4 regions of the Streptomyces sp. RKAG293 genome follow, and region 2 is predicted to be linked to each of the others. Evidence: riboswitches for the same ligand, from Rfam matches in the RefSeq annotation. Region 2 holds a riboswitch; each other region holds the start of a gene.
The links. Region 2 has a riboswitch for cyclic di-AMP ahead of LNW72_RS19040 (M23 family metallopeptidase). Riboswitches for the same ligand answer to the same signal wherever they lie in the genome.

Region 1: linked by a shared signal. The riboswitch ahead of LNW72_RS17090 (transglycosylase family protein) and the one ahead of LNW72_RS19040 (M23 family metallopeptidase) in region 2 are both predicted to bind cyclic di-AMP.
Region 3: linked by a shared signal. The riboswitch ahead of LNW72_RS24435 (NlpC/P60 family protein) and the one ahead of LNW72_RS19040 (M23 family metallopeptidase) in region 2 are both predicted to bind cyclic di-AMP.
Region 4: linked by a shared signal. The riboswitch ahead of LNW72_RS05475 (NlpC/P60 family protein) and the one ahead of LNW72_RS19040 (M23 family metallopeptidase) in region 2 are both predicted to bind cyclic di-AMP.

Annotation. Positions count from the first base shown of each region.
Region 1 covers NZ_JAJOZB010000001.1:3,891,266-3,898,794, forward strand. Annotated here, with positions in the region: gene LNW72_RS17070 (Ppx/GppA phosphatase family protein) at 236-1,180, opposite strand; gene LNW72_RS17075 (DUF501 domain-containing protein) at 1,323-1,871, opposite strand; gene LNW72_RS17080 (septum formation initiator family protein) at 1,916-2,419, opposite strand; gene eno (phosphopyruvate hydratase) at 2,535-3,818, opposite strand; gene LNW72_RS17090 (transglycosylase family protein) at 4,167-4,865, opposite strand; cyclic di-AMP (ydaO/yuaA leader) riboswitch at 4,870-5,042, opposite strand; gene LNW72_RS17095 (transglycosylase family protein) at 5,303-6,295, opposite strand; gene LNW72_RS17100 (cytochrome P450) at 6,504-7,529, opposite strand, start outside.
Region 2 covers NZ_JAJOZB010000001.1:4,333,476-4,341,004, reverse strand. Annotated here, with positions in the region: gene LNW72_RS19055 (hypothetical protein) at 1-145, opposite strand, end outside; gene LNW72_RS19050 (peptidoglycan recognition family protein) at 695-1,327, opposite strand; gene LNW72_RS19045 (hypothetical protein) at 1,701-2,936, shown strand; cyclic di-AMP (ydaO/yuaA leader) riboswitch at 3,318-3,454, shown strand; gene LNW72_RS19040 (M23 family metallopeptidase) at 3,467-4,486, shown strand; gene LNW72_RS19035 (hypothetical protein) at 4,638-4,925, opposite strand; gene LNW72_RS19030 (helix-turn-helix domain-containing protein) at 5,154-5,999, opposite strand; gene lepB (signal peptidase I) at 6,122-6,976, opposite strand; gene LNW72_RS19020 (restriction endonuclease) at 7,041-7,529, opposite strand, start outside.
Region 3 covers NZ_JAJOZB010000001.1:5,442,904-5,450,432, forward strand. Annotated here, with positions in the region: gene LNW72_RS24420 (MoxR family ATPase) at 1-569, opposite strand, end outside; gene LNW72_RS24425 (hypothetical protein) at 760-1,245, opposite strand; gene LNW72_RS24430 (DUF4129 domain-containing protein) at 1,242-2,237, opposite strand; gene LNW72_RS24435 (NlpC/P60 family protein) at 2,242-3,294, opposite strand; cyclic di-AMP (ydaO/yuaA leader) riboswitch at 3,292-3,457, opposite strand; gene LNW72_RS24440 (C40 family peptidase) at 3,662-4,810, opposite strand; cyclic di-AMP (ydaO/yuaA leader) riboswitch at 4,817-4,991, opposite strand; gene pcrA (DNA helicase PcrA) at 5,226-7,529, shown strand, end outside.
Region 4 covers NZ_JAJOZB010000001.1:1,238,186-1,245,714, forward strand. Annotated here, with positions in the region: gene LNW72_RS05465 (ATP-dependent Clp protease proteolytic subunit) at 33-668, shown strand; gene LNW72_RS05470 (hypothetical protein) at 674-979, shown strand; cyclic di-AMP (ydaO/yuaA leader) riboswitch at 1,299-1,462, shown strand; gene LNW72_RS05475 (NlpC/P60 family protein) at 1,481-1,936, shown strand; gene LNW72_RS05480 (VOC family protein) at 2,069-2,497, shown strand; gene LNW72_RS05485 (GNAT family N-acetyltransferase) at 2,494-3,126, shown strand; gene LNW72_RS05490 (ATP-binding protein) at 3,197-3,625, opposite strand; gene LNW72_RS05495 (helix-turn-helix transcriptional regulator) at 3,868-4,755, shown strand; gene LNW72_RS05500 (DUF397 domain-containing protein) at 4,767-5,003, shown strand; gene LNW72_RS05505 (8-amino-7-oxononanoate synthase) at 4,971-6,143, opposite strand; gene bioB (biotin synthase BioB) at 6,347-7,529, shown strand, end outside.

The DNA of each region.
Region 1 (7,529 bases), 440 kb from region 2:
CAAAAATCGAACTAGAATCGAACAATGGAAAGAGGACAGCAGGCCAAGCGGCAGGGTGTCGGGCCATTGGCAGTCGTCCGGCTGCCCGACGGTCAAGCAGTGCAGGCAGTGGTTCTGCGCCGGATCCGGGATTTCGACGGATCTAAGGGCTCCCCCACAACAGCAGCGGCCCCGATACCACCGCTAAGGCGGTACCGGGGCCGCTCCGCGCCCGTCGTAGACGCGTTACCGCAGGTCAGGCTCTGTCTGGTTCTTCTGCCAGTTTGTAGGCGATGCCGTCGAGGATGTCGTGCTCGCTCACGACGACCTCCCGGGCCCCGGTCCGCTCCATGATCTGGAGCAGGACGAGCGCTCCCGCGCCGATGACGTCGACCCGTCCCGGGTGCATCACGGGGATGGCCGCGCGCTCGGCGTGGGTGGCCGCGAGGAGCCGGCCGGTGATCTCCCTGACCTGGTCCAGGGAGATCACCGAATGGTGGATCGCGGCCGAGTCGTACTCCGTCAGTCCCAGCGCGACGGCGGCGATCGTGGTGACGGAGCCGGCCAGTCCGACGAGGGTGCGGGCCTGCTCCAGCGGGACGGATGCGGCCACCTCGTCCAGCGCGGCGTTGATGTCGGCCTTGATGGCGGTGATCCGGCCGAGCGTCGGCGGATCGATGATCGTGCCGTCGTCGGCGGTCAGGTGCCGTTCGGTCATCCGCACACAGCCGATGTCGACGGAGCGGGCCGCGAGCACGGTGTCGTCGCCGACCACGAACTCGGTCGAGCCGCCGCCGATGTCCACCACGAGGTAGGGCTTCGCGTGGCCTTCGTGACCGGTCAGTTCCCTGGTGGCGCCGGTGAAGGAGAACTCGGCCTCCTGGTCACCGGTGATCACCTCGGGCTCGACGCCCAGGATGTCCACCACACCGCGGACGAAGTCCGCGCGGTTCTCGGCGTCGCGGGAGGCGGACGTCGCAACGAAGCGCAGCCGCTCCGCCCCGAGCTCCTTGATGGCGGCGGCGTACTCGCGGCAGGCCGCGAAGGTCCGCTCCAGCGCCTCGGGCGCCAGCCGTCCGGTGCGGTCCACGCCCTGCCCGAGCCGGACGATCGTCATCCGCCGGTCGAGGTCCTTGAGCTCGCCCGTGACGGGGTCGGCGTCGGCGACGAGCAGCCGGATGGAGTTGGTACCGCAGTCGATGGCCGCGACGCGGGACCCCTTTTGCTGTTCCCTCGCCTCCGGGCGCTCAGACCCGGTGTCGACGTTCCTCGACGCTGCGTTCCCTCGTTCCTCGGTCACTTGGTCTCGTCTCTTTCGACACCGGCGCGCCCTTTGGCTCGCTTCACTTCTGCACCTCGTCGGTGGTCGTGGTGGCGCAGCCGCCGCTGACGCAGGGGCCCTTGCGCCACCAGTCGGGCAGCATCGCGATGGCCTCGTCGCCCAGCGGGTTGACCCCGGGGCCGGCGGCGAGCGAGTGACCGACCAGGACGTGCAGGCACTTCACCCGGTCGGGCATGCCGCCCGCGCTCGGGAAGCCCTCCAGCACCTCGATGGCGTCCCGGCGGGTGATGTAGTCGTCGTGCGCGGCCCGGTAGGCGGCGGCCAGCTCCGGGTCCTCGGCGAGCCGGGCCGTCATCTCCTTCATGACGCCGTCGGCCTCCAGCGTCCCGATGGCGGACGCGGCGCGCGGGCACGTCAGGTAGTACAGCGTCGGGAACGGCGTACCGTCCTCCAGCCGCGGCTGGGTCTCGACCACGTCCGGCTGTCCGCACGGGCAGCGGTGGGCGATGGCCCGCAGGCCGCGCGGCGGGCGGCCCAGCTGCTCCTTGAACGCGGCGATGTCGGCCTCGGTCGGCGTGGTGCGGGGGGTGGGAGCGGGGTGATCTGTCATGAGCCGTTCTCGATCGTGGAAGGCCGGCGGCGGGCGGTGCCCGGCTATCGCCGGGGGGACCCGGCGGCGTCGGCGTGGTCGACGCTGTCCCAGAAATTGTCGTACCAGGGGCGGTGCGCGGCGGCCTCGTCCGAGGGCCGGCGGCCGGCGGGGTCGCCGTCGGGGGCGGCGCTCGGGGTCGGGCTCACCACCGTATAACCGGTCTCACCGGGCAGCATGAAGTGCAGCCGCTTGCGGGCCTGGGTCTTCACGTACTCGTTGTCCTGCCAGCGGGCCTTCTCCTCGCGCAGCTGCTCGACGCGCTGCTTGGCCTGCTGGGCCTCCTTGCGCTGGTCGGCGATGTCCGAGCGCTGGGCGATGTACTGCCGCATCGGGTAGGCGAGGGCGACGATCAGCGCGCAGAGCACGAGCGCCAGCAGCGCGGCCCGCCCGGTGAGCTTGCTGCGGCGGGGGGCGGGGCGCCTGGTCGCCGCGCGGTAGACGCGGGCCTGCGCCTCCTGGCCGATCGCCTTCAGCCGCGCCGCGGTGGAGAACCGATCCGCCCCCACGCCGTCTCCCCTCGTCCGCACGTACCTACGTCCCCGGCCACGGTACGGGACCGGGCGCGGGGACGTAGGTCAGACGTGCGGGCGGTGCCGCCGATCAGCCCTCGGGCCGGCCGGGTCAGCCCTTGAAGCGGGGGAACGCGGAACGGCCGGCGTAGACCGCCGCGTCGTCCAGGATCTCCTCGATGCGCAGGAGCTGGTTGTACTTGGCGACGCGCTCGGAGCGGGCCGGGGCGCCGGTCTTGATCTGGCCGCAGTTGGTGGCGACGGCGAGGTCGGCGATGGTGACGTCCTCGGTCTCACCGGAACGGTGCGACATCATGCACTTGAAGCCGTTGCGCTGGGCCAGCTCGACCGCGTCGAGGGTCTCGGTGAGCGAGCCGATCTGGTTGACCTTGACGAGCAGCGCGTTGGCCGAGCCCTCGTCGATACCGCGCTGCAGGCGCTCCGGGTTGGTGACGAAGAGGTCGTCGCCGACGATCTGGACCTTGTCGCCGAGCTTGGCGGTGAGAGCCTTCCAGCCCTCCCAGTCCTCCTCGTTCAGCGGGTCCTCGATGGAGACCAGCGGGTACGCGGCGACCAGCTCGGCGTAGTAGTCGGAGAGCTCGCCGGCGGAGATCTTCTTGCCCTCGAAGTCGTACGAACCGTCCTCGTTGTGGAACTCGGAGGCGGCGACGTCGAGCGCGAGCGCGATGTCCTGGCCCGGCTGGTAGCCGGCCTTCTTGATGGCCTCGACGATGAGGTCGAGCGCCTCACGGTTGGAGTCGAGGTTCGGCGCGAAGCCGCCCTCGTCGCCCAGACCGGTGGACAGCCCGCGCTCCTTCAGCACGCCCTTGAGCGTGTGGTAGACCTCGGCGCCCCAGCGCAGGGCCTCGGAGAAGGACTCGGCACCGATCGGCGCGATCATGAACTCCTGGATGTCCACGTTCGAGTCGGCGTGCGACCCGCCGTTCAGGATGTTCATCATCGGGACCGGCAGCACGTGCGCGTTCGGGCCGCCGAGGTAGCGGAAGAGCGGCAGGTCGGACGCTTCGGAGGCGGCGTGCGCGACGGCGAGCGAGACGCCGAGGATGGCGTTGGCGCCGAGCGAGGACTTGTCCGGGGTGGCGTCCAGGTCGAACATCGCCTGGTCGATCAGCCGCTGCTCGGTGGCGTCGTAGCCGACGAGCTCCGGGCCGATCTGCTCGATGACGGCGAGAACGGCCTTCTCGACGCCCTTGCCCATGTAGCGGGTCTTGTCACCGTCGCGGAGCTCCAGGGCCTCGAAGGCTCCGGTCGAGGCACCGGACGGCACGGCCGCACGGCCGGTGCTGCCGTCGTCGAGGCCGACCTCGACCTCGACGGTGGGGTTGCCTCGTGAGTCGAGGATTTCCCGGGCTACGACGACGTCGATGGACGGCACGAGTGTCTCCTTCAGGCTGTGTACAGCTGATGCGTGTCTCTCTGCTCTTGCGACACGAGCCTAACCGCCCGGGGAGGGTAGACCCGTCGATCGGCCGACCCCTGAGACGAAAAAGGGCCCAAAGGCTGACAACAGGTGACCAACGGCGCCTTACGCCGCGTGCCGGACGCCAAAACCCCGGCCCGGCACGCTCGGGGGGAGTGCGTGCCTGGCCGGGGAGTCCTGGGGTTCGACGGGATCCGGCGTGATTCAGAAGGATCCAGCAGGATCCCGTCGGGGTTCAGCGGAGGAGAGCCGGCGGGGCGGCGGCCCGGGCGACCAGGCCGGCCGCGCCCGCGGCTATCGGTCTCAGCTGAGGTGCAGCTGCTGGCCCGGGTAGATCAGGTCGGCGTCGCTGACGATGCTCTTGTTGAGCTCGAACAGCTTCTCCCAGCCGCCGGCGACGTGGTGCGCCTGGGCGATCCCGGAAAGGCTGTCACCGGTGACGACCTTGTACTCGCCGTTGCCCTGCTGGACCGGCGCGGCCTTCTTGGTCTCGGCCGGCTTGGCGGCGGGCTTGGTCTTCTTGACCGGGGCGCGGTTCTCGGACTTGCCGCGGCTGGCGGTGTCCGAGGTGTCGCGCGAGGTGGTGCTCTTCGACGGGGTGCTCTTCGTCGCGGAACCGGTGTTCACGTCGGCGGCCGGGCCACCGGCGGTCAGGTTGCCGGCGCCGGCGCAGGCCCAGGCACCCGGGCCCTGCAGGGCGAGCAGCTTCTCGGCTACCGCAATCTGCTGGTCCTTGGTGGCGAGGTCGGCGCGGGAGGCGTACGCGGTGCCGCCGGCGGCTTCCCAGCTGGACTGGGAGAACTGCAGGCCGCCGTAGTAGCCGTTACCGGTGTTGATCGACCAGTTGCCGCCGGACTCGCACTGGGCGACAGCGTCCCAGGTGGCGACCGAAGCGGCGGAGGCGCCGGTGGCACCCATCAGCGGAACGGCGATCGCGGCGGTGGTGACACCGGCAATCGCGGCAATTCGGGTGAACTTGGACGGGCGACGGTGCTTAGCCATGGTTGTTCATCCTCACCGACGCCTACGAGGTCAGCTGTCGGGTTCGGGCGTGAGTTGCCCGGCTGCGCGGCTTTCGCCGTGCTGCTTCACCCCAAGCCGGTCCGTCCCCCACGAGTTCGGGTCCGGGCCGGCGGAAGACCTTGGGTCCCCCGCTCCTGCCTACGGCGCTTTCGCGTCGACTGTTCCCGTCGGTCGGCGGCAGGACTCGGCGATCCTGACCGGCGGGGCCCGCTGTGGCGAGCAGTACGACGTTAAACACACGATCCCGGCGAGGACAAACATCCCGGGGTCGTACAGCAACTCCCCCATCCGGCTGAACGGACCCACAGAACCGCAGGTCGGAAGGGAGAAAGGCGGCGCGGTGCGAGCGGGCCGGCACGGCCGCCACGGAGACCCTTGTCACAAGGTCCGGGGTGCCGGGATCGTGTTGAGCGGTCTCAGAAGCTCAAGTCCAGGTGCTGCCCAGGGAGAATCAGGTCGGGATTGTCCCCAACAATCTGGTCATTTGCCCCATAAAGCGCCTTCCATCCGCCCTGCAGATGATGGTCGGCGGCGATGTCGCAGAGGTTGTCGCCCGGCACGACGACGTAGTCGCCGTCGGCCGCCACATCGCCCTGCCCGGTGTTCTGATCACCGTTCAGACCGTCGGCGGCACCCGCGGCCCGGTCGGCGTCGCGCGAGGCGCGGTCGGTGCTCTGCCCGTCGGTGGAGTCCGGCGATCCGGGCTTGGCGTGCTTGCCCTGGCTCTTGCCCGCGGCGCCCGGCGTGGTGTCCGCCAGTTCCGGGGAGGTGCTCGGGGCGGTCGGCGTGGTGGCCGGCGTGGTGGCGTCCGAAGGGTCGGTCGTCGGGTCGGCCGCCGGGTCGGTCGTCGGAGTGCCGGTGGGCGTCGACGGAGACGTCGGCGTCGTGGAGACCGGAGGCGTCGTCGGCGTCGCGGGTGTCGTGGGCGTCGTCGGCGTCGTCGGCGTCGTCGGCGTCGTGGTGGGCGCCGTCGGCTTCGTGGTGACCAACGGCGGCAGGATCGAGCCCGGGTCGATCTTCGGCGGCGCTTCGCCGGTCACGAGCCCCGCGGGTCCCGAGCAACCGGGCCAGGCGTCGGGCCCGAGTTCCTTCAGCAGCGTTTCGGCCACGGCTATCTGCTGCGAGCGGCTCGCCAGGTCGGGGCGCTCGGCGTAGACCGTGCCGCCGTACTGCTCCCAGGTGTCCTCGGTGATCGACAGACCCCCGTAGAAGCCGTTGCCGTGGTTGGCGCTCCACATGCCGCCGCTCTCACACACCGCCACCTTGTCCCAGACCGTGGCGTCGGCCGCCTGCGCGGCGCCTGCACCGAGCAGCGGGAGTGCGATCCCCGCTCCGGTCGCCGCGACCACCACGATGGCGGTCGGGGCCTGGCGCGGTCGGCGGTGTCTGCCGTTCCCGGACTTCAGCATGCGGTCACCCTTCTCCAAAAACATTGACTACGGCCCTGCGTCATATTCGAGAAGCCTGCGATGACCGCAGAACGTAGCGGTGTTGACCATCGCATCACAAGTCGGTGTAGCGGGCATCACGCTGAGGTCACGGTCGATTTCAGCCCGTACCTCGTGTACAGGACATTTTTGACGTTCCATCAGGGTTTAGCGGTGTGAAAGGCTGGACTCAGGGCGTCGATTCGGGGATTCCGCTTTCGCCGGATCCGCCGGCGCCGGCTTCCGGGGTGAAGCCCACCGGCAGCGTCCGCAGCCCGCGCATGATGAGCCCGCCGCGCCACCGCAGATCGTCCGGCTCGGCCGCCAGCCGCAGGTCCGGGAGCCGGGTCAGCAGCGTCGCGAGCGCGGACTGCGCCTCCAGGCGGGCCAGCGGGGCGCCCAGGCAGTAGTGGATGCCGTGCCCGTAGCCGACGTGCTGGTTGTCGCGGCGCGCCAGGTCCAGCGTGTCGGGCCCGTCGAACCGGTCGGGGTCGCGGTCGGCCGCCGCCAGCACCACCAGCACCGGTTGGCCCTCCCCGATCCGCTGCCCGCCGATCGTCAGCGACTCGGTCGCGAACCGCCAGGTCGCCAGCTCGACCGGCCCGTCGTACCGCAGCAGTTCCTCCACCGCGGTCTCCAGGAGGTCCGTCTCACCGCGGGCGATCGACGCCTGGAGCTGGGCGCGCTGTTCGGGATGGCGGAGCAGCGTGTAGACCCCGTTGCCGATCAGGTTGACGGTGGTTTCGAAACCGGCGAAAAGAAGGATGAAAGCCATCGCGGCGGCCTCGTTCTCCGACAGGTGCTCACCGTGGTCGCTGGCCTTGATGAGCCCGGAGATCAGATCGTCGCCGGGGTCCGCGCGCTTGCGGTGGATCAGCTCCAGCAGATACGCCCGCATCTTCTTCACCGACCGGGCGACGCCGCCGCGCGGGCCGCCGCCGTGGCGGATCATCATGCCCGCCCAGTCCCGGAAGTCGTCCTGGTCCTCGGGCGGAACGCCCAGCAGGTCGCAGATCGTGTAGATGGGGAGCGGGAACGCGAACTCGTGGATGAGGTCCGCCTCCGACTTCACCGCGCCCGCCTCGTCCGTCTGCAGGCCGTCGATGAGCCGGTCGGTCAGCTCCTGCACCCGCGGTGCGAACTCCGCGATCCGGCGCGGGGTGAACGCCTTGGAGACGAGCCGCCGCAGCCGGGTGTGGTCCGGCGGATCGATGTT
Region 2 (7,529 bases):
CGTCGACGACGAGCACCCGCAGATCGATCCTGGGCGTGACGGCCGCGGCGGTCGCGGCCGCGGAACTCATGCCGGCTGCGGGCCAGGTGAGGGTGAGCATCGCCGCGGCGGTACACGCGGTGGCAAGGCGGGTCGTTCGACCCATGGATTCCTCCCCCGGGAGGGCACGCCGGGGCAGCCCTCTCAGGCGCCCCCGGCCCTCCCTATTCCAATGAACTGGGTTGCAGTGGGATAGGTGCGACCGTCAGATCTCCCCGTCTTGAGGTCGCCCGTGTCACATCGTGGAGCAAAGGGCAGGGTTTGTGGAGGGGAATCGGGAAGGCGGTGAAAAAGGCACAGCATTGTTCATTTCCGAAAGCGGGTTCTCGGCTCTCGGAGCAGCGGGTGGGGCGGGAGCGAACCGGGTGGGGGATGGGTTTCCGTCGGGCACGGGACGGGTTTCCGCTGGTTGACGTACGTGTGAGCGAATAGTAATCAGCGGAAACGTTAAAGCAATATCCCGAGGTCGGGGGCGCCGGGATGCATAAATGCGCGCACCGGGAGGCGCCGGGAATTCAGGGATAAGTTACTGTCCAGGATTTGTCTCCGCTGTGTTCTGATTTCGTAACAGCGGGGCCCTGGGGAGTTCTGGACGGAGTTTAGGGCGCGGCGCCGATTGGTGAATCCGGTGCGTGCCGCGGTGTCCGCCGGGGCGTCAGACTCCGTTGACGAGCCGGATGTACCGCACCCAGTCCCAGTTGGGCCCGGGGTCGGTGTGGTCCGTGCCGGGGACCTGGACGTGGCCGATGATGTGGTTGCGGTCCTTGGGGATGCCGTACTTGTCGCAGATCGCGGCGGTGAGCGCGGCGGAGGAGTGGTACATCGCGGTCGTGAAGTACGCCGGCTGGTCCACCCACCCCTCGTGCTCGATGCCGATGCTGCGCGTGTTGTAGTCCCAGTTGCCCGCGTGCCAGGCGATGTCGTGCTCGCGCACGCACTGCCCGATCGATCCGTCCGACGACTTGACGACGTAGTGCGCGCTCGCCTGGTGCGCCGGGTCCTGGAAGACCCGGATGGTGTTGGCGTAGGTCTCCTGCGTGACGTGGATGACCACGAGGTTGACCGGATAGCTCGTGACCCGGTTCGACGCCGTGTAGTTGCCCGTGCTCGCGGGGGACCAGACGGCCGACGGGTAGTCGACCGTCGCGGCGTCCGCGCGCATCGAGCCGACGAGGCCGGCCGCCGCCACGGCGCCGATCGCGAGGCCGCCGCGCAGCAGGGTGCGACGGGAGGTCGAAGGGTCGCCGGGTGCGGCGGGCGTGGCGGCGTTGCCGGGCGTGCGGTCCATGGAGGCTCCCTGGGACGTCATGGTGGGCCGGGTGCATGACCATCGGGTGGGGCGTGACCATCGGGTGGAGGGTGACCATCGGGTGGGACGTGACCATCGTGGGCCCCGCGCGTGAACGCTGCCAAGGGCCAGGCGAATTGGCAGTGGTCCAGACCGGTGAAGAGTGCGCCGAAGCACCGTACCAACACCTCCGGGACCACGGCTTTCACCGTTACACGGAGGTGACGCTTCCCGCATGATCCGGGGATCGGCCGCGTGTGACGATTTCCCTGTCGCAAGCCGCAGGGACCGAACAGGAACGCTGAACGGGAAGCCGCGCGGGGCGCAAAATCCAGCTCCACCCTTCACGTTCCTGTTCCCTGGGGGGATCACCATGTCTGCTCGCACCCTGTCGCGCCGTCCACGTCTCGCCGCCGCCGTCACCGTGGCCGCCGCCGTCTGCGGCACGGCGCTCATGCCGGCCGCGGCGTACGCCGACGCCCCGGCCGCCAAGCCGCTCCACATCGCGTTCGGCACCCCGTCGCCGGCCGGCCCGCTCGCCCGGGGAGGGGCGACCGAGTCCTACACGGTCAGTGCGACGAACAACAACGGCAAGGCGGTCGAGTTCAACGCGAACGTCTTCGGCGTCCCGAGCGGCCCGAGCCCGCTCGACGGCTCCGAGGTGAAGCTCGCGGTCGTGCCGGTCTCGGCGCCGGCCACCGACATCGAGGTGGGGCGCCAGGACATGGCGATGGTGGTGCACCTCCACCCGCACGGCACGAAGTCCGCCCCCTTCTCGATCCCGGCCAACACCACCTACACCTGGAAGATCACCGTCGGGCTCAACACCAACTTCCCCGCCAACGACGGAAATCTCACCCTGACCTTCGACACCGGCAACTACGAGGACAATCCCTCGCACTCGATCCCGTCGATCTCCTTCCAGGCCAGCCCCTCGATCAGGATCGGCACGATCAAGGATCACTTCGGCGGCGCCACCAAGGTGTCGGCTGCGAAGCCGGCGGTGTTCTCGCTCGATGTCGTCAACGAGGCGGGCGGTCACTTCAGCAAGCCTCTGCGCACCCAGCTCACCGCGTTCGGCGCCGGCGGCGACCCGGCGCTGGACCTGTTCGTGTGGCTCGAAGGCCGCTGGGTCGAGGTCGCGGCTCCGGACCACGTCAACACGTGGCTGCTGCCCGACATCCCCACCGGCTTCGCCGAGGGGACGTACCACTACAAGCTCAAGTTCACGCTGCCCGCGGACAAAGCCCCCAAGGCGGCCAAGGTCCTCGAGCTGAACGCCCAGACAGGGCTGAGCAGCGGCAACACCAGCATCATCGCCGAGACCGACGAGAAGATCACCGTTCTCCCCACGGCCCCGGTCACCACTCCGACCGGCACCCCGTCGGCCACCCCGACCCCGACCCCGTCGCCGTCCTCGACCACGAGCAGCCCCGCCGCGGCGGCCCCGGCCACCACGGACGCGCCCATCACCAACACCAAGTCCTCGCTCGCTCACACCGGTGCCAACGGCAGCAACGGCACCCTCGCCGCCGGCGCGGCCGCCCTGGTCGCCGCCGGTGCGGCCATGGCCTTCGCCGGCCTCCGCCGCCGGCGCCGGCAGGGCTGACGCGGGCGGCGCGACGATCTGAGTGACGCACTGGCGTGACGATCTGAGTGACGCACTGGCGTGACGATCTGACGTAACGAGACCCTGACGTGACGAGACCCTGACGTAACGAGACCCCGACGTAACGAACCCCGGCCGGAATCATCCGGCCGGGGTTTCGTCATGCATCACGTTCCGTAGTGGGTCCACCCCACTCCGCATAACAACTGACTCACGCTCACATCACCGTCGTATCACTCCGATCACCCCTCTTCGCCCGATTGCATCCCGTCCATCCCATTAGTCACCTCCGCCAACTCCTCCTTTCAGCTTGGAAAAGACCCCCGGCTCAATTACCGTTCGATAACGCAGCGCGGTCGTCACTGCCGCCGTAGAGGCGGCACCGTGCGCTTGCCGAATCCCGTCCGCGGGAACCGGGGACCCACTAATTGGGGTGAATCGGGCTGCGCTTTGGCCCGTAGGAGACCTTCCTGCTCCGAACCCGTCAGCTAACCCGGTAGGCGAGAAGGAAGGAAAGGAGAGCGCCACCCGTGGCGTCGAACCAGTCTGCCTACGCCCCTTCACCCGAGGCTCCGGAAGCCGGGGAATGGGACGAATGGAACCCCACCGCGGAGTCCGTCGCCCCGGATCGGGGCAACAAGCACCGGCTCCCCAAGCCGCGTTCCATAGCCCGTGGTTCGACCGTTTTGAGCGTCGCGGCCGTGGCCGCGATGGGCGCGGGCGGAATGGCGGCGGCCGCCGACAAGTCGCCGGTGCCGATCTCGCTCCCGGACCTGTCCGAGCTGCCGGACGCGCCGGACCTTCCGAAGCTGTCCGAGATGCCGGGGATCAGTTCCCTCGTGGGCGGGGACCACGCCCCGGTGGCCGCGGCGTCCACCGCCGAGCACGGCGCCACCACGACCTCATGGTCGGCGGACGCCGGCGAGGCGCTCCGCACCCGCATCCTCGAGCACGTCGCCCAGCAGCGTGACGCAGCGGACCAGGCGGTGCGCGACGCGGCCGCCGGCCAAGCGGCGGCAACGGCCGCCAAGGAGGCCGCCGCGCAGAAGGTGCGGGACACGGCCGCCGCGGCGAAGGCGGAGGTCGCCGCCAAGAAGAAGGCCGCGGAGGTCGCCGCAGCGAAGGCCGAGGCCGACCGCCTCGCCGCGCTCGCGGCCTCGTACACCAAGCCGGTCGCCTCGTACACGCTCACCGCGAGCTTCGGGGAGTCCAGCTCCCTGTGGGCCAACACCCACACCGGCCAGGACTTCGCGGCCCCCACCGGTACGCCGGTGTCCGCGATCCACAGCGGCACCATCACCTCGGCCGCCTGGGCGGGTTCGTACGGCTACCGCATCATCCTGACCCTCGATGACGGCACCGAGATCTGGTACTGCCACCTGTCCTCCATGGTGCAGACCTCGGGCAAGGTCACCACGGGCGAGACCATCGGCCGGGTCGGAGCCACCGGCAACGTCACCGGGCCGCACCTCCACATCGAGGTCCGCCCGGGAGCGGGCGACCCGATCGACCCGATGCCGTGGCTGCGCGCCCGTGGCATGGACGTCTGACCGAAGGGGCCCGGCCAACCGCTGAGCAGCCCAACCGCCCAACCGCCCAACCGCCCAACAGTCCAACGGCAAACCCTGACGGCCCTGGTGACCCCCCGCGCCAGGGCCGTCGGCATGTCCGACCGTCCGACCGTCCGACGAACTCTCGGGCCTACGACAGGTCGACGATGTCCTCCGCGTAGAGCGTCTCCAGCGGCCGCGGGCCGATGTACTGCTGGCAGTTGCACGGCCGGGCCTCGTACGAGACGGGCTTCTTCTCGGCGTCCCACGCGGTCGGCGTCTGCACCACTTCGTGGCACTTGCCCTGCTTGTCGTGCTTGGCCAGATGGTGCGTGCAGCCGCAGATCGCCTCCGGCGGCCGGTTCGCCGCCTGCAGCGCCCGCTGCTTCTCGCCCTCCGCGGAGATCAGCTCGACCTTCCGCTCATGCCGGGTACGCATGGCATGCCGGAACCGATTGCCCCACCAGCCACCGCCCGACAGGACGACCCACGCAATGGCCCACACGTACCAGCCCACGACCGACCGCCCCCATCCTCCACTTGCACGCTCGCGCCTCGTGTGGCGTGAAGTTGCATCGTAGTAGCCGCAGCTGCCGCAAACACCGGGGCCGCAGCCCGTGATCCAGCGCAAGGCCGGAGCGTCTCCCCGAAAAGTGGGCCGGCCCCCTCAGACCCCTGCCAACGCCGCACGCACCCGCGCCCGTCCTTCCCGCGCGACAGACGAGGCCGGAGCCGACGGCGTACGACCCTCGCGTGCACACGGCCCGCACTTGCCCCGGCCGGCCGCCAACGGCCGCCCGCAGTTCTCGCACTCAAGGACATCAGGCCGATGCCCGGACGGCGCCTTCGGCGGAAGCTTCCGGCTCAGTCGCGACCGTAGAAATCCAGCGGGCGTGAACACCGTCTTCGGCAGCCCGGCGGTCAGCATCTGCGCGAGCGCCCCCTCCGGCACTCCCCGCTCCCGCCACTGTGCCAAGAGGGGCAGCAAGGGCACCGCTTCCAGCACCCCGAGCGTCAGCCGGGGTTCAATCCGCGCGATCCGCCGCAGCAGCGCGCCGTCCTGGGTCGTCAGCTCGACGGTTTCGGCGAGCCCGCCGGGCACACTGCGCTCGGCCGAGACGATCTGCACGGGGGAGGGAGGTACTTCATCCCCCGTACTTTCCCCCGTAGGGGTATTTCCCGGATCCCCGGAGTCCCGCTTCCCGGCCGCCGGACCGACCTGCGGATCCTCGTGCACGGAGGTGCGCGTCGTGATCTTCCCTGTCTCGGGGTCCTGCACCCGCTCGACGACGTAGTAGCCGTATCGCTTGAGCTCATCAAGGGCGTTGGCGATCTGCTGCCGCCCCGTCTTGCACAGCGAGGCCAGCTTCCGTACGTCGATCCGCTCGCCGTCGAACCGCGACAGCAGGTACCCGAGCACGCCCCGCGCGACGAAAGACAGTCGATTGTCCTGGAGCGCCGCATTGGAGACGACGGTGTAAGCGCGACGGTGCGCGCTACGATGAATGTGCATGGGGAGGTGTTGCTCCTAGTGCCGGACCCCGGGGCGTTGGCGCGCCGCCGGGGTCACATGGTTGCTGATGTGATGTGACGCACTGTAGCGCCAACTCCCTGTATCCAAACCTTCGTTCACCCCTACGGGTGATCGATGCGGCCCGCCGCCTCGGCCAGGCGCCGCCGCCGCACCCAGAACGCCAGCGGCGCGGTAGCGACGGCCGCGAGAGCTCCCGGCCCCTTGAAGGTGTCCGGCACCGGCAGCGTCGCCCAGCGGTTCACCGGCCAGGCGACCACGAAAGCCCGCCCCACCACATTCTTGACCGGCACAAAACCATCACCGGCGCGCTGCCGCTGGTGATACCGCGAGTCCTGCGAGCCGTTGCGATGGTCCCCCATGACCCACAACATCCCCCGCGGCACCTTCACCGTTCCCACGGGATCGTCCCCGCACGGCGTCGCCCCGGGAAAGATGTACGGCTCGTCCAACGCCACCCCGTTCACCTTCACCGGCCCGCCGGCGTTGCACTCCACGGTGTCGCCACCCACCGCGATCACCCGCTTGATCAGATCCTTCTCATCGGCGGACGGCATCAGCCCGATGAAGCTCAACACCCGCTGCGTCTGCCGCTCCACGGCATTCTGATGCTTCACCGGCTGGTCCTTCAGCCAGTCGCCCGGGTCGTGAAACACCACGACCTCCCCCCGCTCGGGCTCGGCCCCGAACCACGGCGTCAGCTTGTCTACCAACACCCGGTCGCCCTCCTGCAGCGTGTTCTGCATCGACCCCGAGGGAATCGAGAACGCCTGCACGAAGAACGTCTTGATCCCCAGCGCCAACACCAACGCCACCCCAACCAACAACGGCCACTCCACCCAAGCCGGCCGCCTCCGCCGCGGCCTCCGCACTCGCGCCGCCGTCGCGTCCCCTATCGCACCACTCTCCGCCACGACCGCGCCCCCGCTCCTTCTTCGTACACACCGTCGGTTATCCAACGAACGGGGGTTCCCACCGAGTACGCAGGCTCACGAGTTCAGCCCTTCTTGCTGTCCCGTACGGTCAAGAGATGCTTGAGGTGAATCCATTGTCCTCGGGCCAGATGACCTCTATTGACATCCTGCTGCACAGGTCAATCATGTCTTGATCGGGTTTCAGCGGAACCAAGAGGGCAAGAGTTGGCGTTGGGGTCAAATAGCGTTGGTAGTCAAAGAGTTGACCAATCGCCATGCGGATTGACTCGCGGGCAACGGAACCTTTTCCCTCTATGAGCACATTGCTGGTGACGTTGTGTAGGTCGGTGTACAAGGGCTTGAGTCCCCGTGCGAGGGAGATCCTCTTTCGCTTCACCGTAACGCCAGTGGACTCCAAGTAACTGCGATATGCCGTGACGAGAAGGGCCTCCCGGCGCTCAGCCTCACGCGGCTCCTGTGAGGGCTTGACCGTCACGTGGCTGGTGTTGTGTTGCTCGACATCGACATCCGTCACACTGTCTATCGCTGGGTGAGGGGCCGGCAGTGCGGGTGCAGGCTGGATATCGGTCGAAACTGG
Region 3 (7,529 bases), 1.1 Mb from region 2:
AGCCGGATGCGGAGCATCGACGCCTCGTCGCGGGGCGGGAGGTAGCCCATCCTGACGCGCAGCAGGAAGCGGTCCAACTGGGCCTCGGGGAGGCTGTACGTGCCCTCGTACTCGATCGGGTTGGCGGTGGCGATGACCACGAACGGCTCGGGCAGCCGCCGGGTGACGCCGTCGACCGAGACCTGCGCCTCGGCCATCGCCTCCAGCAGCGCCGCCTGGGTCTTGGGCGGTGTGCGGTTGATCTCGTCGGCGAGCAGCAGATGGGTGAAGAGCGGTCCCGGCCGGAAGACCATCTCGCCGCTGCGCTGGTCGTAGAAGGGCGCTCCGGACACGTCCGACGGCAGCAGGTCGGGGGTGAACTGGATCCGGCGGAAGTCGAGTCCGAGCGCGGTGGCGAAGGAGCGGGCGAGCAGGGTCTTGCCGAGTCCCGGCAGATCCTCGATGAGGATGTGGCCGCCGGCGAGGACGCCGAGCATGACCAGTTCGAGGGAGTCGGGCTTGCCGACCACGGCGCGTTCGATCTCGGTGAGCACCCGGCGGGCGCGTTCCCCGGCCTCGCGCGGCGTCAGGACCGGGGGCGCGGTGGCGGACTGAGCGGCGGATGCCTGAGCGGGAACCTGAGGGGCGGGTACCCGACCGGAAGTGGGCTGAACGGAGGTGGGCTGAGCGACGGGGGGCTGGGCCGGCTGAATGGTCGTCACGGTGCTCCTGGAAGGACGTTCGGCGGTTCAGTGGTTCCAAGGGGGTCGTCGGTCACCGTTACAGCTCGTCGAGACGGTCGACGACGGCCCGCAGGACCTGTGGCGGGATGGTGCCCTCCGGGGCGGGCCGGCGGGGATCGATCCAGGGCCACAGCTCGGGGCCGACGACGGCGGCGGCCCGGTCGGGCTGGGCGCGCAGCGAGATCCCGTGCCGTTCGGCGAGCCGGGCCGCGTACAGCCGCTGGAGGCCCGGTCGCAGGGTGTGGGTGAAACCGTCCTCGGACGACATCCCCTGGGCGACCGCGCGGCCCCAGTCGCCCAGCCGGGGCGTCCTGCTGCCCAGCAGCCGGACCGGTCTGCGGTAGCCGTGGTCCTGGGAGTCGAAGCCCGTCGCGTAGCGGGCGGTGAGCAGGGCGACCGCCGCGATGAGCACCGCACCGGTGCCGGCCGCCGCGAATCCGCCGGCCAGGGCGAGGGCGGCCTCGGTGCCGGCCGCGACCGTGCCGAGCACGAGCAGCGTGTGGCGCGTGGAGCCGGGGGTCACCGGTCGCCCGCCGGGGCCCGGGTGCCCGGGGTCGCTACTCCTACGGCTGCCACGGCCTCCGGGGCTTCCACGGCGGCCAGTTGGGCCGCGATCGTGTCGAGGGCGGCGCCGGCCCGCCGCAGATGGCCGTCGTCCATCGGGTGGCTGGAGTACCGCGCCTCACGGAAGAGCTGGGTCAGGTCCGCGGCCGCCGTCCCGGTCAGCGTCCCGCCGGCGACCGTGCGGTGCAGCAGGTCCGTGGGGCTGTCGGAGTCGAGCCGGGCGACCCCGGACCGGCCGAGGGTGGTCTCCATCGCCGCGTAACAGGCGATCACCGCCGCACGGGCGTCCTCGCCGTGCAGCGCGCGGCGCCCCGAGTCGACGGCGCCGGCCAGCGCGCTCTCGGCGGTGTCCGGGCTGCCGGGGATCAGTTGGAGGCCGGGTCCCGCCGTGCCCGCCAGGTACCAGCGCAGCCAGCGGACGAGCGCGACGACGACCACGACCGCGGCCAGCACCGCTCCGACGACGAGCAGCAGATGGAACAGATCGAAGGACGAACCGGCGGTCGCCTGCCCGGTGGAGGACGGCGGCTGCGCCGGTGCCTCGGTGGCGGGCGGCCCGCTCGCCGTCTCCGTGGGGAGGCTCGCGTCGTTCCGCGGCTCCGTGCCGGTCGGGTTGCTCCGGTGGCTCAGCAGCACGGCGACGGGCACCACCGCGGTGGCGGCGGTCAGCAGCAGGAGCGCCGCGTCCTTGAGCCGTTCGGCCACCGGGTCCGGGCTGTCGACGTGCTGCACGGCCCGGCGGTAGCGCGCGGCGAGCAGCGCGCCGCCCACCACGCACGCCAGGGCCAGCAGCAGAAGGTACCCGCCGTGGTACGAGAGCGGGCCCGAGCCGTCCGGCGGATCGAGCACCGACCGGCCGCCACCCGCTCGCAGCGCACCGGCCGCGAGGACCGGACCGCCGATCGCGGCGGTGGCGAGCAGGAGGACCGGCCGACCGGTGATCCGGGCCAAGGTGTCAGGCGAGTCGCACAGCGCCGGCGAACGGCATCCAGCTCATCTTGCCGACCTCGACGACGCCACCGGGGTGCGGGGCGTGCACGATCTCGCCGTTGCCCAGGTAGATGGCCACGTGGCTGATGCCGGAGTAGAAGAACACCAGGTCGCCGGGGCGCAGCTCGGACTGCGAGACGCGCGTGCCGTCGTTGATCTGGGTGTACGTGGTGCGGCTGATGCTGATGCCGGCCGAGCGGTACGCGGCCTGGGTGAGACCGGAGCAGTCGTACGAGTTCGGGCCGGTGGCACCGGAGACGTACGCCTTGCCGCGCTGCGCGAGCGCGAAGCTGATGGCCTGCGCGGCACGGCCGCTGGCGGGGCCGTTGTACGTGTAGCTGGCGCTGTCGGCGCTGCCGGACTGCTGGGTGTCCAGCGTGGCGACCTTCTTGCGGTCCTCGGCGGTGAGGCTGTTGAGCAGCTTCTGCGCGTCGGCGAGCTTGGCCGCGGCGGTCTTCTTCTCGGCGGCCAGCTTGGTCTGTGCGGCGGCGAGGTCCGCGACGCTCGCGGCGGCCTTGGTGCGCTCGGTCGTCGCGGCCGCCTGCTGGGTGCGGAACTCCTTGATGGCCTCTTCCTGCGTGGCCGACACACGGTCCACGAGGTGGGACTGCTCAAGGTACTTCTCCGGGTTGTCGGAGAGCAGCAGGGCGGTGGTCTGGTCGACGCCGCCTTCGCGGTACTGGGCGGCGGCGAACTGGCCCAGGGTCTCCCGCGCTTCGTTCAGCTTCTGGGTCTTCTTCGCGACCTCGGCGAGCAGCAGATCGGCCTTCGCGCGCTGCTGGTCGGTCTTCTCCTTCGCCGCGTTGACGTGCTCCGTGGCGGCTTCGGCCTTTTCGCGGAGGTCGTCGACCTGCGCCTTGACCTCGGTGATGGAGGGCTTCGCGGGCGCGGCGCTCGCGGACTCGCTCAGCAGAGTCACAGTGGCCAGCGCCACCGTCGTCAGGCCCACCACGGCACGCGGGCCGGTGGAGGCGAGTATTCGGGGGCGCGGTTTGCGGTGCGACGCCAAGGCAGACATTCCTTCCGTGGACCGCTTACCGGGTTAGCTGACGGGTTCGGGCGATGGAAGGCTGCCCTACGGTGCTCACGTCCGTTGTGCGGACGTTCGCCCCGATTCACCCCAAGTCCTGCGTGTGGGTCCCCGGTTCCGGCCTCGCGGTCGGATTCAGCGGAGGCAGCTCGCCGTCGGCACTGCGCCGGCTTGTGGAACGAGCTGCCTAGCGGGCCACCGTAGTCAACTTGAGTGACTCTTGGGAAGTTTCCATCAGAAGGTGAGCGAAATCGCTTCGTTACCTTACCTATTGTGACCGTCCGTCCGAATGGCGGGCCGACAGTCGGGCCCTGTCGGGCCGCCTGTCGATCCGCGACATTCGAGACGGTGAACTTCAGGACGGGCGAGAAGCTCCGTAAACCGGCATTTGGGTGATCGGTGCGATCTTGACGACCGTGCCGGTGTGCGGCGCGTGGATCATGTTGCCGTCCCCTATGTAGAGGCCGACATGACTGATGTCGTCGTAGAAGAAGATCAGGTCGCCGGGCCGCAGGTCCGACATCGAGACGCGCTCGCCGGCCTTCACCTGGTCCCAGGTGGTGCGCGGCAGGGTGACGCCGGCCGCCTTCCAGGCCGCCTGCGTCAGCCCTGAGCAGTCCCACGAGTCCATACCCGTCGCACCCCACCCGTACGGATCCCCGAGCTGAGCGCGGGCGAACGCGATGGCCTTCGCCGCCTTCGACGAGGTGGTGTTCGAACCCGAACCGCCGGTGCCCGTCCCGGCGCCGGTCTTCGCGGCCTCCTTGGCGGCGGCCTCCCGTGCGGCCTTCTCCTTGGCGGCGACCTCCGCGGCCAGCTTGCGAGCCTGCTCCTCCTTCTTGGCCACCAGCGCCTCCAGCCGGGCCTTCTCCTGCGCGGTGAGGGAGTTGAGGAGCGTCTGCGCCGCCGCGAGCTTCTGCCGGACGGCGGTCTTCTCCGTCTGCAGCTTGGTCTGCGCCGAGGTCAGCGCGCCGAGGCTCTTCACCGCCTCGGTGCGCTTCTGCGTCGTCGTGGCCTGCTGGGTGCGGAAGTTCTCGACCGCTTCCTTCTGGTTGCCGGTCATCCGCTTCATCTGGTGCGTCTGGTCGAAGAACTGCTGCGGATCGGCGGAGAGCAGGAACGTGCTCGTCCCCTCGACGCCGCCGCTGCGGTACTGGGCGGCCGCGTACTGGCCCAGGACGCGCCGCGCGTCGTTGAGCGACTCGGTCCGCTGTGCGACCTGGCTCAACAGCGCCTCGACCTTGGAGCTCTGCTGGTCGGCCTGCTCCTTCGCGCCGTTGTAGCGCTCGGTGGCGACCTCGGCGTCGTGGTTGAGCGCGTCGACCTTCGCCTGGACCTCTTCGATGGAGGGCGGCTGCGGCTGCGCGGGCGCCGCGCTCGCGGTCTCGCCCAGCAGGGTGACGGTGGCCAGTGCCGCCGCCGTGAATCCGACGGCCGCGCGGGGGCCGGTCGTGGTGAGCAGGCCGGCGCGTATGCCGGGGCGGGGTTTGCGGTGCGACGCCAAGGCGGGAAATCCTTCCGTAAACCGCTTACCGGGTTAGCTGTCGGGTTCGGGCTGTCGGAAGGTCGCCCTACGGTTCGTGCGGAACGTCCCCTGCGGAACATCCCGTGCGGACCGATTCACCCCAGTGATGCCAGTGGGTCCCCGGCTGCGGCCTCTCGGCCGCACTCAGCGGAGACGGTCCGTGACGGCGTGTTGCCGAGGTGGAGGACGGACCGCCTGGTCCGGCACGGTAGCCAACTCTCGTGTCCGGTGGGAAGACCGGTGTCCGATAGGCCCGAAACCATTTCGTGATCTGTGCTCGGTGGTCGGATCCGGTCGCGGAGAGTGACGAATCTTTCAGGCCCGGTCCACGTCCGGACGGACTCCGCCAAGCGGAGTGTGAGGTGTCAGTGGGGGCGCCTAGACTCGGGAAGCGATGAGCAGCCTCTTTGACGACAGCTTCCTGGCCGACCTCCAGGCCCCCGACCACGCGTCGGAATCCGTCCCGCCGCCCCCGGAGCACGGGTCCGCGCACCGGCCGGACGATGCCGCGGACGACCTCTTCGGCGGGCGCTTCAACGAGCCCCCGCACGGTGGCCGGGACGCGTACTACCGGGACGGGGCCGCCCGCCCCGTCGTCGACCCCGCGCAGCTCCTGGAGGGGCTGAACGAGCAGCAGCGCGCCGCCGTCGTGCACGCGGGCGGGCCGCTGCTCATCGTCGCGGGCGCCGGATCGGGCAAGACGCGGGTGCTGACGCACCGCATCGCCCATCTGCTGGGCACCCGCGGGGTGCACCCAGGCGAGATCCTCGCGATCACGTTCACCAACAAGGCCGCGGGCGAGATGAAGGAACGCGTCGGCGACCTCGTCGGCGCGCGCGCCAACGCGATGTGGGTCATGACGTTCCACAGCGCGTGCGTGCGGATCCTGCGCCGCGAGAGCAAGAAGCTCGGCTTCACCTCCAGCTTCTCGATCTACGACGCCGCCGACTCCAAGCGGCTCATGGCGCTCGTCTGCCGGGACCTGGACCTCGACCCCAAGCAGTTCCCGCCGAAGGCGTTCAGCGCGAAGGTCTCGAACCTCAAGAACGAGCTGATCGACGAGGAGGACTACGCCCGGCAGGCGGAGAACCCCTTCGAGAAGCACGTCGCCGAGGCGTACGCGCTCTACCAGGCGCGGCTGCGCGAGGCCAACGCCCTGGACTTCGACGACATCATCATGACCACGGTGCACCTGCTCCAGGCGTTCCCCGACGTCGCCGAGCACTACCGGCGCCGGTTCCGCCACGTCCTCGTGGACGAGTACCAGGACACCAACCACGCCCAGTACACGCTGGTGCGCGAGCTGGTCGGCACCGGCGACCACACGGCCGAGCTGTGCGTGGTGGGTGACGCGGACCAGAGCATCTACGCCTTCCGCGGTGCCACCATCCGCAACATCCTGCAGTTCGAAGAGGACTACCCGCAGGCGACGACGATCCTGCTGGAGCAGAACTACCGCTCCACGCAGACGATCCTCACGGCCGCCAACGCCGTCATCGAGCGCAACGCAGGCCGCCGCGCCAAGAACCTGTGGACCGACGCCGGCGACGGCCCGATCATCACGGGCTATGTCGCCGACCACGAGCACGACGAGGCGCAGTACATCGCCGAGGAGATCGACCGGCTGACGGACGCGGGTGACTCCCGCCCCGGTGACGTCGCCGTCTTCTACCGGACCAACGCCCAGTCGCGTGTCTTCGAAGAGGTCTTCATCCGCGTCGGGCTGCCGTACAAGGTCGTCGGCGGGGTGCGCTTCTACGAGCGCAAGGAGGTCCGCGACATCCTCGCGTACCTGCGCGTCCTGTCGAACCCCGAGGACACCGTCCCGCTCCGCCGGATCCTGAACGTGCCCAAGCGCGGTATCGGCGACCGGGCCGAGGCGATGATCGACGCCCTGTCGCTGCGCGAGAAGATCTCCTTCTCGCAGGCACTGCGCCGGGTCGACGAGGCGTACGGCATGGCCGCCCGCTCCTCCAACGCGGTCAGGAAGTTCAACGAGCTGCTGGAGGAGCTGCGCACCATCGTCGAGTCGGGGGCCGGTCCCGCGACCGTCCTCGAAGCGGTGATGGAGCGCACGGGCTATCTCGCGGAGCTCCAGGCCTCCACGGACCCGCAGGACGAGACCCGCATCGAGAACCTCCAGGAACTCGCCGCCGTCGCCCTGGAGTTCGAGCAGGAGCGGGCCGCCGCCGAGGACGCGGAGCCCGGCACCCTCTCCGAGTTCCTGGAGCGCGTCGCGCTGGTCGCCGACTCGGACCAGATCCCGGACGACGAGGAGGGGGGCGGCGTCATAACGCTGATGACGCTGCACACCGCCAAGGGCCTCGAGTTCCCGGTGGTCTTCCTCACCGGCATGGAGGACGGGGTCTTCCCGCACATGCGGGCGCTGGGCCAGGCCAAGGAGCTGGAGGAGGAGCGGCGACTGGCGTACGTCGGCATCACGCGGGCGCGCGAGCGGCTGTACGTGACGCGGTCGACGATGCGCAGCGCGTGGGGCCAGCCCTCGTACAACCCGGCCTCGCGCTTCCTGGAGGAGATCCCGCCCACGCTGATCGACTGGAAGCGGACCGGCCCGGTGGCCGCGCCGGGGGCCGCGATGTCCGCCGCCGCGTCGTCGTTGTCGTCCTCGCGCGCCAAGGCGGGCCCCAAGGGCTTCGCGACCCGGCGGGCGACGGACCGGCCGGTGATCGCGCTGACG
Region 4 (7,529 bases), 3.1 Mb from region 2:
GTCCTGTACATTTTTTACATGGAGGTGCCGCCATGATCCGACCCACCGCCCGCTACGTCCTGCCCGAGTTCACCGAACGCACCAGCTCCGGGACCCGCACCATGGACCCGTACTCCAAGCTGCTGCAGGAACGCGTCGTCATCCTCGGGACGCAGATCGACGACACCTCCGCCAACGACGTCATGGCGCAGTTCATCCATCTGGAGAGCTCGGCACCCGGGCAGGACATCTCGCTGTACATCAACTCCCCCGGCGGCTCGTTCACCGCCATGACCGCGATCTACGACACGATGCAGTTCGTGACCTGCGACGTGTCGACGGTCTGCATCGGCCAGGCGGCCTCGGCCGCCGCCGTGCTGCTCGCCGCCGGCGCGCCCGGGAAGCGCATGATCACGCCGGGCGCGCGGGTCCTCATCCACCAGCCGTCCTTCGGCCAGGCCGTACAGGGCACCATCGCAGACCTGGAGATCCAGGCCCGGGAACTGCTGCGCACCCGGGAGCAGTTGGAGGCGCTGCTGGTGCGGCACACCGGCAAGGAGCCCGAGCGGGTCAGCGCCGACATCGAGCGCGACATGATCCTCGACGCCACGCAGGCGCTGGCCTACGGAATCGTCGACCGGGTCACCCTCAGCCGGAAGACCAGCGGCACCGCGCACGGCATCCGGTGACACCGGTGGTGCCGGAACCGCCGCCGCTGCCGGCCCTGACGCGTTCCGAGGGCGAACTCGTCGACCGCTATCTGGAGATCGTGGACCTGCTGGGACGGATCAACCCGTCCCGTTCCCGCGACACCTACGGCGCGCTGCGCGCCGCCCAGGCCCTGGTCGGCAGGGCGACGGCGCTGCGCGAGGCACTGGCGGTGATGCACGACCGCGGCGAGACCGAGGTGCACACGGGCACGCTGGGCAGGGCGCTGCGCGTCCTGGACGGCGAGCGGCGGGCGTCCCTGGTGACCGTCCCGCCGCAGCCGGACCACTGACGGCCCATCGGGGCGACATCCGCCCGCACGTTCGGAGTAGTCACCCTTGCGCGTGACGGGTGGATGTTGCAGCACCGACTTGCGACGTCCGCCCGTCACGGTCATTGCCTCCGCCCCAGGTCAACCGGCGTGCGCCCGGGCGGAAACGGCAGCGGCCGGCGTTCCGTCCACCCGAATAGGTGATGGGTGATGAGAATCACATAAAGCCGTTTGTGTACCGATCCGAGCGCATTCGTGAGTCATGCTCCCTTCGACGACAAGACCCCGCCGCCGTGGTGGGGCGGTCCGAGCGGACGCCCAATCCTGCCGCCGCCCGGATGCCCGGTCGACACTGCAACGGCAGGAACGGAGGACCCAGGCACGACGGGGCCGGCCCAGCGGTATCCAGGCCGTCCCCTTGGGGTGAAGCCGCGTCAGCGGCCGGGATTCTTCGCCTGCCCGAACCCGACAGGTCATCCTTCGCAAGCGGACGACGAAGGGTTTCGCATGGCCAGGTCCGGCATGTCCACACGTCTGTCCCGTCTGGGGGCCGCCTCGGTCCTCACCGCCGCCGCTGTCGCGGTCCCCGCCCTGCTGCCGGCCACCGCCACCCACGCCGACGCGGCCACCGTCTCCGCCAAGGCCCTGAGCATCGCAGCGTCGAAGAAGGGCTCGCCGTACCAGTACGGTGCCGCGGGGCCGAACCGCTTCGACTGCTCAGGACTCACCCTGTACTCGTTCAACAAGGCCGGCAAGAAGCTGCCCCGCACCACCGGCGCCCAGTACAACAGCACCAAGCACATCACGGCGTCGAGCCGACAGGTCGGCGACCTGGTGTTCTTCCACACCGGCAGCAGCGTCTACCACGTCGGCATCTACGCCGGCAGCGGCAAGATCTGGCACGCCCCCAAGACCGGCACCCGGGTCCGGCTGGAGAAGATCTGGACCGGCAGTGTCTGGTACGGCCGGGTCCGCTGACGGCGCGCGGGGCCCGGACGCCCCGGACCCGCGCGGCCGTTGCGCGGGGCGGGCCGATATTCCCGGCAAGGACGCCCGCCTGACGGCTATGTTGACCCCGTTTGGGACCAACCCACCGGCCGGGAGCCGTATATGACCTATCTCAACCCCGTCCACCACATCACCTTCGACGCCGCCGATCCGTACCGCCTCGCCGTGTTCTGGGCCGAGCTGACCGGCTACGCGCTGGAGGACTCCGACCCGGGCGACGCCGAGGTGCTCATCGATCCGGGCCAACCGGGCGTCCCCGGACTGCTGTTCATCCGGGTGCCCGAGGGCAAGTCGGCCAAGAACCGGGTGCACCTGGACATCCAGCCGCCCACCGGTACCCGCGACGAGACGGTCGAACGGCTGGCGGGGCTGGGCGCAACCGTGGTCAGTGACCAGCGGAGGCCGGACGGAACGGGATGGGTGTACATGGCCGACCCGGAGGGCAACGAGTTCTGCGTCGAGCGCAGCGCCCCCGAACGCGCCCGGGCGGCGGCCGAGGCGACGCAGGCGGCTGAAGCAGCGCAGGCATGAGTCTGCCGCGGATCCTGGCCGACGTGGAACAGGGCGTCCTGCCCTCCCCGGACGGCGGGGTGACCATGGTGCCGCAGCCTTCGGAGCGGGACGCCGGGGTCTTCTCCTTCGCCGCGCACGCCGTCCTGTTCACCGATACCGACCACGACTGGATGCGCGGCCTGCTGGCCCCCGGCGATCTCGCCGCACCGCTCAGCCCCGCGTTCCTGGACGCCCTGGGCCGGCGCGTCGGCCGGCGGGTGGAGAACATCGACATGATGCTGCTCGCCCGGCCGCTGCCGGGGCCGCCGGATCTGCGACTGGAGCCGGCCACCGACCGCGCCCATCCGCGGATCGCCCGCGCGCTGCGGCGCCGTGACGATGTACGGGCCTGGACGACACCTGGCGGCACCGTACTGATCGGCCGGGGCGTCGGCGGCCGCTGGGAAGCGGCCCTGGAGGTCGACCCCGGCGCGCGCGGAACGGGTCTGGGCCGCCGCCTCGCCCGCGCCGCCCGCCACCTGGTGCCCGACGGCCGTCCGCTGTGGGCCCAGATCGCCCCGGGCAACGCCGCCAGCGTGCGCGCCTTCCTGGCCGCCGGATACGTCCCGGTGGGTGCGGAGGCGCTCCTGGTCGCGGCCCAGGGCTGACGTCCCGGTCCGGTCTCCCGGGCCCCGATCACGGCACACCGGTCACGGCGCACCGGCCGCGTCGCACCGCTCACTGCACCGGAACCGCCCAGGGGAGCATGATCCAGACGGTCTTGCCGCCGTCCGGCGTGGGGGTGACCGAGAGCCGGCCGCCGGATTCCGCGGTGAGGTGGCGGATGATGACCATGCCGCGCCCGTTGTCCTGCTGGACGGCGGCCGGCAGCCGCTGCGGCCAGCGCGGATGGCTGTCGGTGACCCCGATCCGCAGGTGCTCGGACCGCTCCAGCTGGACGTCCACGGTGAAGGTGGGTGACTGGCCGAGCGTGTGCAGCACGGCGTTGGTGGCGAGTTCGGAGACGATCAGCCGCACCGCGTCGACGGCGGGCGCGTTCTCCGGCATCCCCCAGTCCGCCAGCAGCCCGCACACGTACCGGCGAGCCGTGGTGACCGAGGCGGGGTCGCTCGGCAGGGTGACGGATGCTTCCTGGAGGTCTGCCATGGCGACGCTGTCCCTTTCCCGCCGTGCCCCGAGACTCCGTCGTGCGGTCTGCCCGCAGGGAGCCGCGGACGGCTACTTCGCGCCAGAGTGCCACCTATGGTGCCGCTAATGCGGCCGATCCACAGCGATATGCATATATCTGTCGCTCAAAGCGGTGAACCCTGCTACGCGAGAACGTATTCAGGCGCAGACTGTCGCACTGGTGACGGTCTGAAAAGTCCCTTCAGGAGGAGCGGCGCGCGATGCAACAGATCCCCGCGGTACGACGCCGAAAGCTCGGAGCGGAACTCCGGCGGCAACGCGATCTGGCCGGGATGACGAGCGGCGAGGCCGCCCGCAGGGCCGGCTGGCACCAGTCGAAGGTGAGCCGTGTCGAGACCGGCCGCAGCAGCGCGCGGCCGGAGGACGTGGCCTGCCTGCTGGACATCTACGGGGTCCGCGACCGTGAACTGCGCGACCTGCTGGCGACCTTGGCCGGGAAGGGTACCCAGCGCGGCTGGTGGCACGACTTCCGCGACGTACTGCCCCCGGAGTACCGCGACTTCATCAGTCTGGAAACCGGCGCCTGCCGGGCGCGCACCATGGAGAACAGCGTGGTGCCCGGCCTGTTGCAGACCCCGGCGTACGCCCGCGCGCTCACCCGGTCGGTCCTCCCGCGGCTCGGGGCACGGGAGGTCGACGCCCTGGTCGAGGTGCGGACGGCCCGGCAGGCCGTGCTGGAGCAGGATTCCCCGCTGGAGCTGCACGCTCTGCTCGACGAGGCGGTGCTGCGGCGCAAGGTCGGTGGAGAACAGGTCATGGGGGCGCAGTTGCGGCACCTCGCGGAAGCCGCCAGGATGCCGCGGATACGGCTGCAGGTTCTGCCCTTCGCCGCGGGCGGCCACATAGGTGTTACGGGATCTTTCGTAATCTTCTCATTCCCGCTCATCGCCGATCTGGACGTTGTTGTTATCGACCATTTGACGAGTAGTCTCTATGTGGATCGACAAGAGGATCTCAGGGCGTACAGCGCCGCGTTCGACCGATTGCGCTCCCACGCCCTGTCGTACGACGACTCATTGGCGTTCATTTCCGGGATCGGCTCCGGGAGCGACTCCTGGATCGGCTCCGGGAACAGCAAAGGCGCGTAAGGAGGCACCATATGCCGGTACTGCCTCGGTACGTTTCCTCCAGCACAACGCTTTGTGCGGCGCGGTGGCAGCGCAGCAGCTACAGCACCGCGGCCAACAATTGCGTCGAAACGGCCCGGTTGTCCGCAGGACCGCTGGCCGTACGCGACTCCAAGAACCCTCAGGGACCGGCGCTGCTGTTCGCGCCGGCCGCCTGGGACGACTTCGTACGGGCGCTACGCGCCGGTGAGTTCGCCGGACCGGGCTGAATCCCGCGGCGCGGTGCGCACGATCACCTCGACCGCCTCGGCGATCTGCTGATCCGTCAGGTCGCCGCGGGCGGTCAGCCGCAGCCGCGAGATGCCGTCGGGCACCGACGGCGGGCGGAAGCACCCCACCGCCAGGCCGGCGGTCCTGCAGTCCGCCGCCCACTGCAGCGCCTCCCCGGCCGACGGAGCACGCACCGCGACGACACAGGCGTCCGGCCGGGCCGACCGCAGCCCCGCCGCGGTCAGCCGGTCGTACAGCTGCAGGGCCACCGCGCGGGCCCGCTCCGCACGCTCCGGCTCATCACGCAGCAGCCGCAGCGCGCCGAGGGCGGCGCCCGCCGCGGCGGGCGCGAGCCCGGTGTCGAAGATGAAGGTGCGGGCGGCGTTCACCAGGTGCTCGATCACCCGGGCCGGCCCGAGCACCACGCCGCCCTGGCTGCCCAGCGATTTCGAGAGCGTGGCGGTGACGACCACATCGGGCGCGCCGGCCAGCCCCGCGGCCCAGGCCGCGCCCCGCCCGCCCTCGCCCAGGACGCCCAGTCCGTGGGCGTCGTCGACGAGCAGCGCGGCGCCGTGCTCGCGGCAGGCGGCGGCCAGTCCGGCGAGCGGGGCCGCGTCGCCGTCGACGGAGAAGACCGAGTCGGAGACGACGACGGCGGGCCCGTCGTGCGCGTCCAGCGCCTTGCGCACCGCTTCCGTGTCGCGGTGCGCGACGACCTCGGTGTCCGCGCGCGACAGCCGGCAGCCGTCGATGAGCGAGGCGTGGTTGGAGGTGTCGGAGACGATGAGCGTGCCGGGCCCGGTCAGCGCGGTGACGGCGGCCAGGTTCGCGGCGTAGCCCGAGGCGAAGACCAGGGCGGCCTCGAACCCGCAGAAGGCGGCGAGCTCCGCCTCCAGTTCGGTGTGCAGCTCGGTGGTACCGGTGACCAGCCGGGAGCCGGTGGAGCCCGCGCCCCACAGCAGACAGGCGTCGGCCCCGGCCCGGGTCACCCGGGGGTGCCGGGCCAGCCCGAGGTAGTCGTTGCCCGCCAGGTCCAGCAGCGCCGACTCCGCCTGCCGCGGTCGCAGGGTGCGGACGAGACCGGCCTCGCGGCGCCGCTCGGCGTGGGCGTCGATCCAGTCGAACGGGTCGCGGCTCATCGGGGTCCCTGGGGTCGGCGGGGCAGGCTCGGGCGGGTCCGCCAGGGGGGTCCGGCGGGGCGGTGCGGAGGTGCGGGTGGGCCTGGCAGCAACGTACTGGTCGGGCCGCCCGGACAGGGTGTGGCGATACACACACCTGTAGCCACCCCTGTTGTGCGGTCCATCATTGGCTCTCGGCCCCTCGGTGGGCCAGGATCGCCCCTATGGATCTGCTGAACACGCTGGTGGACAAGGGGCTGCGCCGAGAGCTGCCCACCCGGGATGAGGCGCTTGCCGTACTGGCGACCTCCGACGATGACCTGCTCGATGTGGTGACCGCGGCCGGCAAGGTGCGGCGCCAGTGGTTCGGGCGCCGTGTGAAGCTCAACTACCTGGTCAACCTCAAGTCCGGGCTGTGCCCGGAGGACTGCTCGTACTGCTCGCAGCGGCTCGGCTCCACGGCCGGGATCCTGAAGTACACCTGGCTCAAGCCGGACGAGGCGGCGGCCGCCGCGACGGCCGGTGTCGCGGGCGGGGCCAAGCGGGTGTGCCTGGTCGCCAGCGGGCGCGGTCCCACGGACCGCGATGTGGACCGGGTCTCCCGGACCATCGAGGCGATCAAGGAGCAGAACGAGGGCATCGAGGTCTGTGCGTGCCTGGGCCTGCTCTCCGCCGGGCAGGCGGACCGGCTGCGCGATGCCGGCGCGGACGCGTACAACCACAACCTGAACACCTCCGAGGCGACGTACGAGGGCATCACCACCACGCACACGTACGCCGACCGGGTGGACACCGTGCAGCAGGCGCAGGCCGCCGGGCTGTCCGCGTGCTCCGGTCTGATCGCGGGCATGGGCGAGACCGACGCCGACCTCGTGGACGTGGTCTTCGCGCTGCGCGAGCTGGACCCGGACTCGGTGCCGGTCAACTTCCTCATCCCGTTCGAGGGCACCCCGCTGGCCGAGGAGTGGAACCTCACCCCGCAGCGCGCCCTGCGGATCCTGGCGATGGTGCGGTTCGTCTGCCCCGACGTGGAGGTCCGGCTCGCCGGCGGCCGCGAGGTGCACCTGCGCACCCTGCAGCCGCTCGCGCTGCACCTGGTGAACTCGATCTTCCTGGGCGACTATCTGACCAGCGAGGGCCAGGCCGGCCAGGCCGACCTCGACATGATCGCCGACGCCGGCTTCGAGGTGGAGGGTGCGGGTACGGTCACCCTCCCGCAGCACCGCGCGGACGTGGCGCACGCCGGCGGCGGCTGCGGCTCGCACGAAGCGGGTGGCGGCTGTGGCTCCCAGAGCGAGGACGCGGGCTGCGGTTCGCACGCCGACGGCGGGGGCTGCGGTCCCTGTGGCGGCGCTGCGCAGAGCGCGCCCGAGCCGGTGGCGGAGCCCGCGGGCGCACCGGCCCAGG